DNA from 3 places in the Pseudomonas rhizozeae genome. Region 3 is predicted to be linked to each of the others. Evidence: riboswitches for the same ligand, from Rfam matches in the RefSeq annotation. Region 3 holds a riboswitch; each other region holds the start of a gene.
The links. A riboswitch is a leader RNA that binds a small molecule or an ion and turns the genes downstream of it on or off. The one in region 3 is predicted to bind cobalamin.
Positions count from the first base shown of each region.

Region 1: it holds a riboswitch for cobalamin, as region 3 does, so the genes downstream of both, RG836_RS08860 (TonB-dependent receptor) here and RG836_RS14025 (CbtB domain-containing protein) in region 3, are expected to answer to the same signal.
Region 2: it holds a riboswitch for cobalamin, as region 3 does, so the genes downstream of both, cobO (cob(I)yrinic acid a,c-diamide adenosyltransferase) here and RG836_RS14025 (CbtB domain-containing protein) in region 3, are expected to answer to the same signal.

Region 1 is NZ_JAVLSB010000026.1:97,529-100,798, reverse strand. Features, by position in the region: gene RG836_RS08870 (ABC transporter ATP-binding protein) at 1-250, shown strand, start outside; gene RG836_RS08865 (IucA/IucC family C-terminal-domain containing protein) at 241-1,050, shown strand; cobalamin riboswitch at 1,214-1,418, shown strand; gene RG836_RS08860 (TonB-dependent receptor) at 1,530-3,270, shown strand, end outside.
Region 2 is NZ_JAVLSB010000041.1:37,510-40,779, reverse strand. Features, by position in the region: gene RG836_RS12845 (PQQ-dependent sugar dehydrogenase) at 1-637, opposite strand, end outside; gene RG836_RS12840 (hypothetical protein) at 701-1,285, opposite strand; cobalamin riboswitch at 1,440-1,682, shown strand; gene cobO (cob(I)yrinic acid a,c-diamide adenosyltransferase) at 1,764-2,375, shown strand; gene RG836_RS12830 (cobyrinate a,c-diamide synthase) at 2,372-3,270, shown strand, end outside.
Region 3 is NZ_JAVLSB010000043.1:152,556-155,825, forward strand. Features, by position in the region: gene cobW (cobalamin biosynthesis protein CobW) at 1-391, opposite strand, end outside; cobalamin riboswitch at 489-709, opposite strand; cobalamin riboswitch at 986-1,206, shown strand; gene RG836_RS14025 (CbtB domain-containing protein) at 1,323-1,523, shown strand; gene RG836_RS14030 (CbtA family protein) at 1,535-2,242, shown strand; gene RG836_RS14035 (cobalamin biosynthesis protein) at 2,239-2,652, shown strand; gene cobM (precorrin-4 C(11)-methyltransferase) at 2,733-3,270, shown strand, end outside.

The DNA of each region.
Region 1 (3,270 bases), on a different contig from region 3:
CGAGCTCAATCGCCAGCAAGGCAAGACCATCATCATGGTGCTGCACGACCTCAACCTGGCCTGTCGCTACGCCGATCATATGGTAGCGGTGCACCAGCGCACGGCGTTCGCCCAGGGCCGCCCGGCGGACATCCTCAATGAAGCGCTGGTCAAGCAGGTGTTCAACCTCAATTGCCGGATCATCGCCGACCCGTTCTTCGGCACGCCGCTGTGCATTCCGTTCGGCCGGGAGCTGCCGCCATGTCGCTGAGCGAAATGTTCAGCGTGCAGGACTGGGCGCTGTTGTCCGGTGCGCTGCGCCTTAAGCCGTTGGCCGCGCGCGATATGCAGCGTTCGGTCAGTGCCCGGGCGCTATTGGACGATGAGGTGTGCGCGCAGTTGCTCGATCAACTGGGGCCGGTGATCGGTTCGCCGACTCGCAGTATTACCGCATCGCTGCTGGCCAAGCGTTTTTCCTTTCTCGCCACCGGTGCCTGTTTGTACGCGCTGTCGGCGTGCGACCGGGGCCTGCCGCTGACACTGGACAACGCGGTGCTGGAATACGGTTATGACGAGGGTCGCTGGAGTTCGTCGCTGCCGCTGGCGGATCACACACCGCAAAGTTATGCGCCGGGCCAGCGCGAGGCCTGGCGTGAGGCGATCGTCGGCGACTTGTTCGCCGGGCTGCTGGCACCGTTGTGGCAAACCTTCAACCGGGTCAGCGGTATTTCCCGGCGGATCCTGTGGGAGAACACGGCGGTGCGCGTGTATTCGTTGTATGAGAAACGCATGGGTCTGATCGACGATCCGCTGATTCGCCAGCGCTGTGCCGAAGATTTTCACTGGTTGCTGGAAGAGGCGGCGCCTGCAGTGTTTGGGTTGGGGTACAACCCGCTGGGGCATTTCCGTCGGCCATTGACGGTGGTGGAGGGGGGCAAAGCGGTCCGGTTCCGCCGGACCTGTTGTTTTTGGTATGAAGTGTGTGAGCCGGTGGAGTTTTGTTCGGGGTGTCCGTTGGTGAGGCCCAAGGTGTCGAGGGCATCCGCAACGCACTCACCGGGCGGTGAATAGCCTTCGTCGAAACGTCGCCCGGAGCAGGCTCGCACACCGGAGCTCCAGTGTTCAGGCGAACGGCATCCATCACCCAACCCTCTGCTCGCGAGAGCTATTCGCCTGCCAGCAAACACCTCGAACGAACCCCATCGCACATTGACTCTGCCCGCCACCAGTGGTCAGATGCGCGCCTGTTTCAGGTGCCTCATGCCGCCGTGTATGAGGTGAAACGGGAAACCGGTGCGTCGTTTCGATGACTAGTCCGGTGCTGCCCCCGCAACGGTAAGCGAGCGAAGCATTCGACAGACCACTGTGCTCCGGCATGGGAAGGTGAATGCTTCATGACCCTCGCAAGCCCGGAGACCGGCCTGAAGCTTTGTGTGGCAAACCCGCGGTGGGCGGGCGCAGGCCGGTTTCCGTGGGCTTTTGCGCGCCCGCGATTCCCTATGCGTTGTTCCCTCCGGGATTCATTCATTCCTGTTTCGAGTTGGAACGACATGTCCCGTAAATCCTTGTTCAACACTTTGTCCGGCACGTCCCTGCGCGCCGGTATCGCGCCGTGCCTGGCGTTTGTCTTGCCGGTCCAGGCCGCTGAAGACGACACCACCCTGACGTTGCCGACCACGGCCATCACTGAAACCGTGCACAGCACCGAAGCGCCGGCCGACCTGCACACCGTGGTGCCGACCGGTTCGCGGCTGAACCTCACGGCGCTGCAAACTCCGGCCAGCGTCAGCCGCATCAGCGCGGAGCAGATCCAGCGCCGCAACAACGCCACGGTGCAGGACGCAGTGACCCGTTCGCCGGGCATCAGCTTCATCGGCTCGCCGGGCAATGGCGGCACCGCGTTGTCGGCGCGCGGCTTTACCGGGCATGGCTCGATCATGCAGCTCTATGACGGCACGCGGCTGTACGTGGGCGCTGGTACGGTGACGTTCCCGGTGGACACCTGGTCGGTGGAGCGCATCGATATCCTGCGTGGCCCGGCCTCGGTGCTGTACGGCGAAGGCGCAACCGGCGCGGTGGTCAACGTGGTGCCGAAGAAGCCGTTCGAGGGCGAGATACGCAATCGCCTGCGCCTGGGCTACGGCTCGGATGATCGCCGGCAAGCGGCGCTGGACAGCGGCGGCTCGTTGACCGACACCCTCAGCTATCGGCTCAACATCAATCGACAGGCGAGCAACGGCTGGGTCGATCGCGGCGACTCCGACAGCCTGGCCCTTAGCGCGTCACTGCGCTGGGCGCCGTCGGAAGACCTCAGCGTGAGCCTGTCCCACGACTACGGTGAGCAGAATCCGCAGCAGTATTTCGGCACGCCGCTGGTGCAGGGGCACAACCGCGAACGCCTGCGTGATCGCAATTACAACGTCGACAATGCCGAGCTGCACTACAACGATCAGTCGACGCGGCTGGTGACCGATTGGCGCATCAGCGATGCAATCACCGCCAGCAATCAGTTGTATTTCCTCAAGACCCAGCGGCGCTGGCGCAACGCGGAAACCTATACCTGGCAGCCCGGCGAGCAAATCGGCCGCAGCGACTTCATCAGCATCAAACACACCCAGGAACAGGTCGGCGATCGCCAGAGTTTCACCTTCGACCACAGTCTGTTCGGTCTCGACAGCCGCACGGTGGTTGGCGCCGACTACAACTCGATCCGCTTCCTGCGCAAGCATGACTTCGGTAACACCTACAGCGACAGCGTGCCCATGGCGCAGTCCGGTGGCGGGCAGTACGTCAGTGATGACCCGTACCGCTCGCGGGATGGTAATCAGGCGCGGCAGTTCTCGCTGTTCGCCGAGAACCGCACCCAGTTGACCGAACGTCTGTCGCTGATCACCGGGGCGCGCCGTGATCAGGTGCACCTTGATCGGCATGATTTGCTGTCCGACACCCGCAGCGACCGCAGCCTGACCGGTGAGAACTACCGCGCCGGACTGGTGTTTGCGCTGACCGACGACACCTCGGTCTACGGCCAGTACGCCACCAGTACCGAGGGTGTCAGCAACCTGCTGACCCTCAGCGCCGGCCAGCAGCAGTGGGACCTGACCAAGGCCAAGCAGACTGAAGTGGGTTTCAAGCAGCAGTTCCTCGATGACCGTGGCGAATGGACGTTGGCGGCGTATCACATCGTCAAAAAGAAACTGCTGAGCACCGACCCGGCCAACCCGACGATCCAGCAGCAGATCGGCCAGCAATCCTCGGACGGCATCGAGGCGACTTTGGAACTGAGCTTGC
Region 2 (3,270 bases), on a different contig from region 3:
CCTTGCTGGCGATGACGTTTTTGGTCCAGTGGTGATTCAACGGGCCGCCCGGCAAGTCGACAACTTTGGTCGCTGGCGCGCTGATCGAGGTATCGCCGTCCTTGTAGGGGAAGCGGATCAATTTGTCCGAGTCGGCCACGTACAGATCGTTGCCGACCAGGGTCATGCCGAACGGCGAGTTGAGGTTTTGCAGGAACACCGTGCGGGTTTCCGCCACGCCGTCGTGGTTGCTGTCGCGCAGCAGGGTGATGCGGTTCGCGCTCGGCACGCCGGCGCCGGCGCGGCCCATGACTTTTTCCATGACCCAGCCACGAATGCCTTTGCTGTCATCGGGTTTCGGCGGCGCGTTGGTTTCAGCGACCAATACGTCGCCGTTCGGCAGCTTGTACAGCCAGCGCGGATGATCCAGGCCTTTGGCGAAGGCGCCTACTTGCAGGCCCTGGGCCGCAACCGGTTTGCCGCCGTCCGGCCAGCCGATTGCCGGGGCGATGTTAACGGTGGGAATCAGGGTTTTGTTCGGTTCCGGCAACTTGGGCGAAGCCCCGGTGCCATCCGACACTTGCAGTGTGGAGGACTCGCCGCAGGCGACCAGGCCGGCGGCGAGCGCAATGACGACAACGAATTGAGGCTTGAACATGCGGGCATCCCTTTGAGTGCACTGTGTAGTGGTAGAGACACTCGGCGCCGCGATGGTTCAACCTCAGCCGCGCGCTTCCTTGAACAGCATCGCAATTCCGGGGTGATAGTTGCCCGATTCGTTACGCAACTTGCGATATGCATAAGGGAAGTACCAGGCGACGGCACAGGTGTGCTCCTTCTGCAGGTCGTCGACCATGTCCTGCAATTCTTCCGGCGTCGCGCTTTGCTGGGCTTTTTGCGGGGAGACAAACAGGCAGCCGAGTTTCAGGTCGCTGGCGTAGCTGATGCGTTTGGCGTCGCTGGTGATGTCTTGCAAGGCTTGGGTCAGGTTGAGGTTGTTGACCTTCGGCCAGCGCTGGGTGGTTTGCAGGTAAGCGCGCTGTTCGGCGCCGGCAATCATCAGATCGGCGCGGGCGTTGCGTTCGCCTTCTTCGAGTTGCTTGCGGGTGCTGGTGTGTTGCAGCGTGACCATCTCTGCCATCCAGGCCGCCGCCGACAGCAGGCCGAGGTTGGCTTGTTCGTCAAACCAATATGGCGAGTCGTTATCGCCGCGCACAGCGTTGTAGCGGTCGATGCAGTCGAACCAGCGCTCCAGCACCGGGCGCAGGAATTCCAGCTTCGGATTGCTGATGATCATGCCTTGCATGGGGCTCACCCTTCTTTGTGTGATGTTAAATTTATGGCGCTTTGATATCACTGTGACAAGCGTCGCACAAGATTGACGTCAGATATTTGAGCGGCGGCGGATAAACGGCGACGGCGGTCCTGCTTTCATTGACGCTCCACCCCCAACCCTCTAACCTTCGCGGCTTGTTTCAGGTGCTCTGTGGCCACGGTCGACAGGGTGAAACAGGGAAACCGGTGAGTGCTGCTTCTATTGCTGAAACCACGATCCCGGTGCTGCCCCCGCAACGGTAAATGAGTGAAAGCTGCGCCAGCCCTTTAACCAGGGCCAGCCACTGTGCCAATCCGGCATGGGAAGGCGCGCAGCCCGGCCTGCGCCGCTCATGAGCCCGGAGACCGGCCTGATCCATCCAGCGGCATCACGGTGGGCGATGCCAGGCTTTTTGCCGTCTATTCCTGTGCCCGCCCGCCGTGACCCCGCCTCAACGGAGAGCTGCCCCATGACTGATTCCCCCGAACGTGACGAACGCCACCTGGCACGCATGCTGCGCAAAAAAGCCGTGATCGATGAACGCATCGCCAATTCCCCCAACGAATGCGGTTTGCTGCTAGTGCTCAGCGGCAACGGTAAAGGCAAGAGCAGCTCGGCGTTCGGCATGCTCGCGCGGTCCATGGGCCACGGCATGCAGTGCGGCGTGGTGCAGTTCATCAAGGGCCGCAACAGCACCGGCGAAGAATTGTTCTTCCGGCGATTTCCCGAACAAGTACGTTTTCATGTGATGGGCGAGGGCTTCACCTGGGAAACCCAGGACCGCCAGCGCGACATCGCCGCCGCCGAAGCCGCGTGGGCAGTGTCCCGCGAATTGCTGCGCGACCCGTCGATCGGCTTGGTAGTGCTGGATGAACTGAACATCGCCCTCAAGCACGGCTACCTCGATCTCGATCAGGTGCTCAGTGATTTGCAGGCCCGCCCGCCGATGCAGCACGTGGTGGTAACGGGGCGCGGCGCCAAACCGGAAATGATCGAACTGGCCGACACCGTGACCGAAATGGGCATGATCAAGCACGCCTTCCAGGCCGGGATCAAAGCGCAGAAAGGCGTCGAACTTTGACTCAGCCACGTCATTGCCCGGCGGTACTGATCGCCGCGCCGGCCTCCGGTCAGGGCAAAACCACCGTCACCGCCGCGCTGGCCCGTTTGCATCGCAATCAGGGGCGCAAGGTGCGCGTGTTCAAATGCGGCCCGGACTTCCTCGACCCGATGATCCTCGAGCGCGCCAGCGGTGCGCCGGTCTATCAATTGGACATGTGGATGGTCGGCGAGCAGGAAAGCCGTCGTCTGTTGTGGGAGGCTGCCGCCGAGGCCGACCTGATTCTGATCGAAGGCGTGATGGGCCTGTTCGACGGCACGCCGTCCAGTGCCGACCTGGCGCGCCACTTTGGCGTGCCGGTGCTCGCGGTGATCGACGGCACCGCCATGGCCCAAACCTTCGGCGCATTGGCCTTGGGCCTGGCGCGCTACCAGCCAGACCTGCCGTTCGCCGGTGTGCTGGCCAACCGGGTCGGGACCTTGCGCCACGCGCAATTGCTTGAAGGCAGCCTCACCGAAGGCCTGCGCTGGTACGGCGCGCTCTCGCGGGAAACCGGCATCGAGTTGCCCAGCCGCCATTTGGGCCTGGTCCAGGCCAGCGAACTGAACGACCTCGACCTGCGTCTCGACGCCGCCGCCGAAGCCTTGGCCGGCAGCTGCGAGGTAGCGCTGCCACCAGCAGTCGAATTCGCCGCACCGACATTGATCGACGCCGAGCCTTTGCTGGCTGGGGTGCGGATCGCCGTGGCCCACGACGAAGCGTTCGCCTTCACTTACGGCGCCAGCCTCGATCTGTTGCGCGCGATGGGCGCCGAGTTGAGTTTCTTCTCGCCGATTCGTGACTGCGAGTTGCCGCCGGCGGACAGCCTTTACCTGCCCGGTGGCTACCCGGAATTGCACCATGTGGCGCTGTCGCA
Region 3 (3,270 bases):
CGACGGTGCAGGCGCTGCGGATTTCCGGCCACTGAAAGGCTTGAACCAGAGGCTTGGGCAGCGCCAGGCCCGAGGTTTCGATGAGGATGTGGTCGAGGTCGCCGCGACGGGCCACCAGTTCGCGCATCACCGGGAAGAACTCTTCCTGGACGGTGCAGCACAGGCAGCCGTTGGCCAGTTCGTAGACGCGGCCGTTGGCTTCTTCTTCGGTGCAGCCGATCGAACATTGTTTGAGGATTTCACCGTCGATACCCAGCTCGCCGAACTCGTTGACGATCACCGCGATACGGCGACCCTGGGCGTTGTCGAGCATGTGCCGCAGCAAGGTGGTTTTGCCCGAGCCGAGGAAGCCGGTGACGATGGTGACGGGGAGTTTGGCCAGTGTTTTCATCGGATGCCCTTTGGCAAGGTGGCGGGCATACGGGACGACAACCGGCGGCGCAGGCGCGCGGGAAGAGATCGCCACCGGATCACCCCGCCCGGTTGTAGTGAGAATCTGTGCCGAGGCAGGTCTCCTGGCTGACGGCGCGCCGGCCCGGGGGCCTGGCATTCGCTGCGCCTTCCCGCCCGGTAGCGGTCAGCTACAAACAGGGCAGTGGCGTGGCAGCGAACATCACCGTTCACAGTTGCGGGGGCAGCCGCGGCATTGACCGCGTTCCCTTCTTAGCTCCGGCGCACGCGCCGAAGAACCTCGAAAGCGCAAGGCTACGCATGGTGTGGGAGCGGGTCAATGTCCGCGATCACCGGCGGTGGATGGACGGGCCCTGGGTTGATGGACTTACTTGTGGCGAGGGAGCTTGCTCCCGTTCGGCGGCGCAGCCGTCGTAAACCTGGACGCACGGTCGTTCGGCGGGAGAAAGCTGGGTTGCTTCGCAACCCATCGGGGGCAAGCCCCCTCGCCACAGGCTAGCTCCCTTACCACAATGAAGCTGTTGCACCAGACGAATCTGCAGCCAATTTGACGCCCGTCCCCCGCCCATGCTCTCCTACGCATCTTGTTACGGGTGCCCCTCACAGGGTGAAACGGGAAACCGGTGAATCATGTGCTTTACTCAAGGCCATGTCAGTCCGGTGCTGCCCCCGCAACGGTAAGCGAGCGAAGAATCAGAGCCACTGTGCCTCGGCATGGGAAGGCGATTCTTTCAGGTGAGGCTGCGCGCCCCGCCCCTCGTGAGCCCGGAGACCGGCCCGCAACACATCGTGGCTTGACCACGCCATAACAAACCCGCGGTGGGCGGGCGCTGTTCGAGTCTCCGCGCGCCTGCCGTGCCGAGGCCTGCCATGCGCTCGATTCACCCGCTGACAGCACAGAGGGAAGCGCCATGTCGATCATCAGCAGCACCGGTAGCAGCACCGATAACAGCTCCGCCAGCACCACGACCCTCAGCCAACGTCTGACTGCCGCCGTCTGTGCGTCGATCCTCGGCGTGTGCCTGGTGTACTTCGCCGGTTTCTCGCACATCGAAGCCGTCCATAACGCCGCGCACGATACCCGTCACAGTTCCGCGTTCCCCTGCCACTGAGACCTGCCCCGATGATCAAGCGTATTGCGCAAACCGCAGGCTTCACCGGTCTGGCGGCCGCCCTGCTGCTGACCCTGCTGCAAAGCTTCTGGGTTGCCCCGTTGATTCTCCAGGCCGAGACCTACGAGAAATCCGAGCCCGCCGCGGTTGAAGTCCACGAACATGCCGAAGGTGCGACGGCCGCCCACAGCCACGACGGCGAAGCCTGGGAGCCGGAAGACGGCTGGCAGCGCGTGCTGTCCACGACCGGCGGCAACTTGGTGGTCGCGGTCGGTTTTGCGCTCATGCTGGCCGGCCTGTACACCTTGCGTGCACCGACTCGAACCGCTCAAGGCCTGCTCTGGGGGTTGGCCGGTTACGCGACGTTCGTGCTGGCGCCGACGCTGGGCCTGCCGCCGGAACTGCCGGGCACCGCTGCCGCCGATCTGGCGCAGCGGCAAATCTGGTGGGTCGGCACCGCAGCCTCCACCGCCGCCGGCATCGCGTTGATCGTGTTCGGCCGTCACTGGGCGCTGAAAATCCTTGGCGTGGCGATCCTCGCCGTGCCGCATGTGATTGGCGCGCCGCAACCGCAAGTGCATTCGATGCTGGCGCCAGAAGCACTGGAAGCGCAGTTCAAAATTGCTTCGCAATTGACTAACGTCGCGTTCTGGCTGGCCCTCGGTTTGATCAGCGCGTGGTTGTTCCGCCGTAAACAGGCAGGCCACTACCACGCATGACGAACACCTGCGCAACGTCGACCCTGGTGGTCGGACTGGGCTGCCAGCGTGGCTGCCCGGCCAGTACGTTGCGGGCGTTACTCGATCAAGCGTTGCAAGCGCACCGCATCGAACTGCAGGCGATCAAGGCCCTGGCGAGCATCGACATCAAGTGCGATGAGCCAGGGTTACGGGAATTGGCCAGCCAATTGGGCCTGCCGTTGATTTGCTTCAGCAGCGCCGAATTGGCCGCTTATCAAGCGCAATTGAGCCATCGCTCACAGATTGCGTTCGAGCGCACCGGCTGCTACGGCGTGGCCGAAAGTGCCGCGCTGGCCCTGGCGGAACAATTGGCCCGGGCACCAGCGAAACTGCTGGTCTCGCGACAAAAGTACGCTCAGGCGACCCTGGCCCTGGCGATCGCGGCGTAAACCTTCAATAATCCATCGCTCTCCATCATGAGCAATCTTCATCTGAAGGTGCGTTCTGAGCTTTTTTCAAGGAGCCGGCCATGACCGTCTACTTCATCGGCGCCGGCCCCGGCGACCCGGAATTGATCACGGTCAAAGGCCAGCGACTGATCCGCCAATGCCCGGTGATTATCTACGCCGGCTCCCTGGTGCCCGCCGCCGTGCTGGACGGCCATTGCGCCGAGCAGGTGGTCAACAGCGCCGAGCTGCACCTGGAACAGATCATCGACCTGATCAAAGCCGCCCATGCCAAGGGCCAAGACGTGGCGCGGGTGCATTCCGGCGATCCGAGTCTGTACGGAGCGATTGGCGAGCAAATCCGCTGGTTGCGCGAGCTGGATATCCCGTTTGAAATCATCCCCGGCGTCACCGCCACCTCCGCCTGCGCCGCGTTGCTCGGCGCGGAATTGACCCTGCCGGACGTCTCGCAAAGCGTGATTTTGACCCGCTACGCCGACAAGACTGCCATGCCGCCCGGCGAGACGTTCGCCAGTCTGGCCGAGCATGGCGCGACCATGGCGATCCACTTAGGGGTCAACCACCTGGAGAAAATTGTCGCCGAGTTGCTGCCGCATTACG